Regions from separate parts of the Kingella negevensis genome, predicted to be linked through region 2. Evidence: predicted binding sites of a transcription regulator. Region 2 holds the regulator's gene; the other holds the start of a gene.
The links. Region 2 encodes FNR, which switches genes on or off when oxygen is low (the NO sensors DNR and NnrR bind a similar motif). Its sites were predicted from a motif close to TTGATNNNNATCAA; they were not measured.
Positions count from the first base shown of each region.

Region 1: QEO93_RS06090 (FeoA family protein) is a predicted target of FNR. The motif match lies at 823-836, and genes of this name have one in related genera.

Region 1 covers NZ_CP123448.1:1,083,197-1,085,597, reverse strand. The annotation lists gene feoB (ferrous iron transporter B) at 1-460, opposite strand, end outside; gene QEO93_RS06090 (FeoA family protein) at 463-738, opposite strand; gene QEO93_RS06085 (lipoprotein-releasing ABC transporter permease subunit) at 903-2,159, shown strand; gene lolD (lipoprotein-releasing ABC transporter ATP-binding protein LolD) at 2,152-2,401, shown strand, end outside.
Region 2 covers NZ_CP123448.1:1,954,066-1,956,466, reverse strand. The annotation lists gene QEO93_RS10695 (beta-ketoacyl-ACP synthase III) at 1-55, opposite strand, end outside; gene gloA (lactoylglutathione lyase) at 195-602, shown strand; gene fnr (fumarate/nitrate reduction transcriptional regulator Fnr) at 662-1,396, opposite strand; gene hemN (oxygen-independent coproporphyrinogen III oxidase) at 1,614-2,401, shown strand, end outside.

The sequences.
Region 1 (2,401 bases), 870 kb from region 2:
TGTCGCGTGAATGAATTGCCACTGTTGCCAATACAGGTACGCCGAGTTTTTCGGATAATTTCGCCACGTCCAATTTCAGCCCACGCGCTTGCGCCACATCAATCATGTTCAGCGACACAACCATGGGCAAGTTGAGCTGTTTCAGTTCCAAAATCATGCGCAGCGTCATGCGTAAATTGGTGGCGTCTGCCACGGCGATGATTGCGTCTGGGCGTTTGTCGCGTTTGCCTAGCACCACATCGCGGGTAACTTCTTCGTTTGGGCTAGTGGTGTGCAGGCTGTAAGTGCCAGGTAAATCAATGATTTTGATGTTGGGTTCACCTTTCAGGCTGCCTGAACGTTTGTCCACCGTAACGCCTGCGTAGTTCGCTACTTTCGCGTTTGCGCCTGTTAAGCCATTGAATAAAACAGTTTTACCGCAGTTGGGTGCGCCCACTAAAGCAAATTGTGCTGTTGCCATTTTCAGGCTGCCTTTTCTTCAGAAACGGAACACAAAATTTTTTTCGCTTCGGCTCGGCGCAGCGAAAATTGCGATTGATTGTCCAAGCGAACGGCGTAAGGTTCTACGCCAAAAATGCCTGTGGCAATGATTTGAATGCTCGTGCCTGAGTTGAAACCCAAATCAGTTAAGCGTTGGGAGACTTGCACGTCTAGTTCGCCAAATTCTGGGTTGGGCGCGATTGTTTGAATGGTTGCCAAGGTGTTTTTGGGCAGTTTATGTAACTCGAATTTCTCCATTTATTTTTCCTTTTTTGAAACGAGTAAGAACTATTATCAGTTTATTCTTGTCGTAATAAATGTGCAAATTCTCGTTAAATATGATTGATATACGTCAATGCAGCCTGAAAATCTTTCAGGCTGCTATAATCCGCCTTTCTTTATTTTTAACACAATACAAAAAAATGGCAACATTAGAAACTTGGATTGGTCTGCGTTATCTACGCGCCAAAAAACGGAGCGGCTTTATGTCGTTCATCTCGCTGATTTCCATTATCGGCATTGCGCTGGGCGTGATTGTTTTGATTACCGTGCTGTCTGTGGTAAACGGTTTCCAAAAAGATATTCGCGGCAAATTGCTCAACATTGCGCCCCACGCTGAAGTGGGCTACATGATGGGCGATGGCGAGCAAAACCAAAAATGGCAAGACCTGCAAAAAATGTTTGACGGCAAAAACGGCGTGATTGCCACAGCCCCTTACATTGCGGGACAAGGCTTAATCGCCAACCAAGGCGAAGTGCAAGGCATACAGCTGCGCGGCATTTTGCCAGACCAAGAACGCAAAGTGGTGGATTACGCAGATAACCTTGTTTCAGGCAGCCTGAACGATTTAAAACCCGATGAATTTGATATTGTGCTGGGCGAAAGTTTGGCGCAAAACCTAGGCGCAGAAATCGGCAACAAAGTAACCGTGATTACGCCAGAAGGCAACGTAACTCCTGCTGGTGTTGTGCCGCGCTTGAAACAATTTACCGTTGTCGGCATCGTGAAAACAGGCGCAGACGAAGCGGACAACAGCATGGCGATGATTCACATGGCAGACGCGCAAAAACTGTTCCGCGTGGACGATGCTGCCATTTCCTTGCGTTTGCGTTTGGCAGACCCACAAAACGCGCCTGCCGTTATGGAAAAATTACTGTCTGAAAACCAACGCCTAAACATTTGGGCGCAAAACTGGACGGACAATAATCGCAGTTATTTCAACGCAGTAGAAATGGAAAAACGATTGCTGACTTTGTTGCTGGCGTTCATTATTTTGGTTGCTGTGTTCAACTTGGTTTCATCGTTGGTTATGGCGGTTACTGAAAAACAATCTGATATTGCGATTTTGCGAACTTTGGGCATGTCACCACGCGGCGTGATGAAAGTGTTTGTGGTACAAGGCATGGTGGCAGGCGTAGTCGGCACAGCAAGCGGCACGATTTTGGGGCTGGCTTTGGCGGCAAACGTGGGCAAAATTGTCGCGTTTATTGAGCAAAATATGGGGCGCAAATTGGTTTCATCAAAAGTGTATTTTTTGGACTATTTGCCGAGCGATATTCACGCGTCTGATGTGATTAGCGTGATTTGTATTTCGCTGACTTTGTCTTTCCTTGCAACACTTTATCCAAGTTGGCGCGCGGCGCGTACCCAACCTGCGGAGGCTCTGCGTTATGAATAATATTCCTGTGATTGATTGCCAAAATGTTGCCAAAACGTATCGTGATGGCAGCCTGAATGTGGACGTTTTGCATGATTTAAATGTGCAAATTCAAGCTGGCGAAAGCGTGAGTATTATTGGGGCTTCAGGCAGCGGTAAATCCACGTTGCTGCATATTTTAGGCGGTTTGGACACGCCTACTTCAGGCAGCATTTCGCTCATGGAGCATGATTTAGCCACTTTATCGCAAGCGAAATTGGGAC
Region 2 (2,401 bases):
TTACACGGCTGGCAGGCAAGTAACTGCCAGTCCCCAAAATCTTAGCATATCGCATAAATCTGTATTCTTTATAATCACATGAAAACTGGATTGTATGTAATTTAACTTATTTACTCAACTTCTTTCAGGCTGCCTAAAAAACAAAGCGTGCTAAAATTTCCGTTCCATTTTTCACAAAAAACAAGGAACACATTATGCGATTACTCCACACCATGTTACGCGTAGGCGATTTAGACAAATCACTCGCGTTTTACACCGAAGTTTTGGACATGAAACTCTTGCGCCGCAAAGATTATCCAGAAGGACGCTTCACCTTAGCATTTGTAGGTTATGGCGAAGAAAGCGACACCACCGTGTTGGAACTCACGCACAACTGGGATACACCAGCATACGACTTAGGCACAGGTTACGGACACATCGCCGTTGAAGTAGACGATGCTTACGCCGCTTGCGATGCCGTTCGCGCCAAAGGTTGCAAAGTAACGCGCGAAGCAGGTCCTATGAAACACGGCACCACCGTTATCGCTTTTGTGGAAGACCCAGACGGTTACAAAATTGAGTTCATTCAAAAACGTTCAGGTAACGACACTTACAGCAAGTAAAACAAAAACCGCATGATAATCTCATGCGTTTTTTTTATTTTCAGGCTGCCTGAAAAGACTTAAAGAAACTTCCTACCATCAGAACTCGACACAATTTTTTGCAACGCTTCAGGCTGCAAAATTTTAATGTGTCTATGTTCCACAGAAATCAGCCCTTCCTGATTAAAACGAGACAACGTACGGCTGACTGTTTCCAGTTTCAATCCCAAATAGCTACCAATTTCCTCGCGCGACATACGCAAAATAAAATCATAAGCCGCAAAGCCACGCATACTCAAACGGTCGGACAGGTTCATCAAGAACACCGCCAAACGCTCTTCCGCGCGCATATTACCCAACAACAACATAACAGACTGGTCGCGCACAATTTCACGGCTCATCAATCGGAAAAAATGTAACGTTATGTGAGGCGCATATTTTTGCAGTTCTTCCAACTTATCAAACGGCAATTCACACACTTCACTATCTTCCAAAGCAACAGCATCACAAATATATTTATTGATACTGATGCCGTCCATTCCCACTAATTCTCCCGACATAAAAAAGCCAGTAACTTGGTCGCGACCATCTTGCAAATTCACTGTAGTTTTGAAAAAACCCGTGCGAATCGCATAAAGAGAAGAAAAAGGCTCCCCAGAATGGAATAAATACTCCCCTTTTTTGACCCTTCTACTTTGCTTAATGACCAAGCCAAAGTTCTGAAAATCCGCCTCCTGCAAACCCGCAGGCATACAGATTTCATGCAACGAGCAATTTGAACATTGAGCTTTACACGCAAGTGATGTTTTTGCCATATTTTGACAATCCTAAACAATTGATTCCACTAAAAAATTTAAAAAAAACCAAATAACTTGTTTTATTGTTATCCATTATCTGAATCCCCATACTACTCACCTTTTTATTACTTTTAGCTATATAATTATGAGATTGAAAACAAACCCAATTTCAACATTGACTAATCCCATCATTTTATCAAAGTTTGACATAAAACAAAATATATTCACTTTTAACATGAAAACCATTACCATCACCCCCAGCAAACACACCCTATTTGAATTTGACCGCGAACTCATTTCCAGCCTGCCCAACCAAGGACCACGCTACACCTCCTATCCCACCGCAGACCGATTTCACGACGGCTTCAGGCAGCCTGAATACACACAAACACTCGATACAGTTCTAAACGGCAACGACAAACCCGTTTCCCTATACATTCACATTCCCTTTTGCAACGTCATCTGTTATTACTGCGGCTGCAACAAAGTCATCACAAAAGACACCTCAAAAGCCGACGACTATCTCAACTATTTAGAAAAAGAAATGGCATTGCTCAAGCCCCACTTGCACAGCAAACATAAATTAGCCCAATTGCACTTTGGTGGCGGCACACCCACATTCTTAAGCGACGAACAGCTTGAACGCGTGTTCAATATGATTCGCGAACATTTTGAATTACTGCCAGACGGCGAATATTCCATTGAAATCGACCCACGCAAAGTTAGTCGCGAAAGCGTATTCAAACTAGCAAAACTCGGTTTCAACCGCATGAGCGTCGGCATTCAAGATTTCGATCCCAAAGTTCAGGCTGCCGTAAACCGCATTCAAACAGTAGAAGAAACCAAAAACGTGATTGATTCCGCACAAGAAGCAGGTTTCAAATCCATTAGCGTGGACTTGATTTACGGCTTGCCACATCAATCCGTAGAAAGCATTAAGCCGACTTTAGACACTGTTTTATCGCTAAACCCAGACCGTTTAGCCCTGTATCATTACGCACATTTGCCACACATTTTCAAACC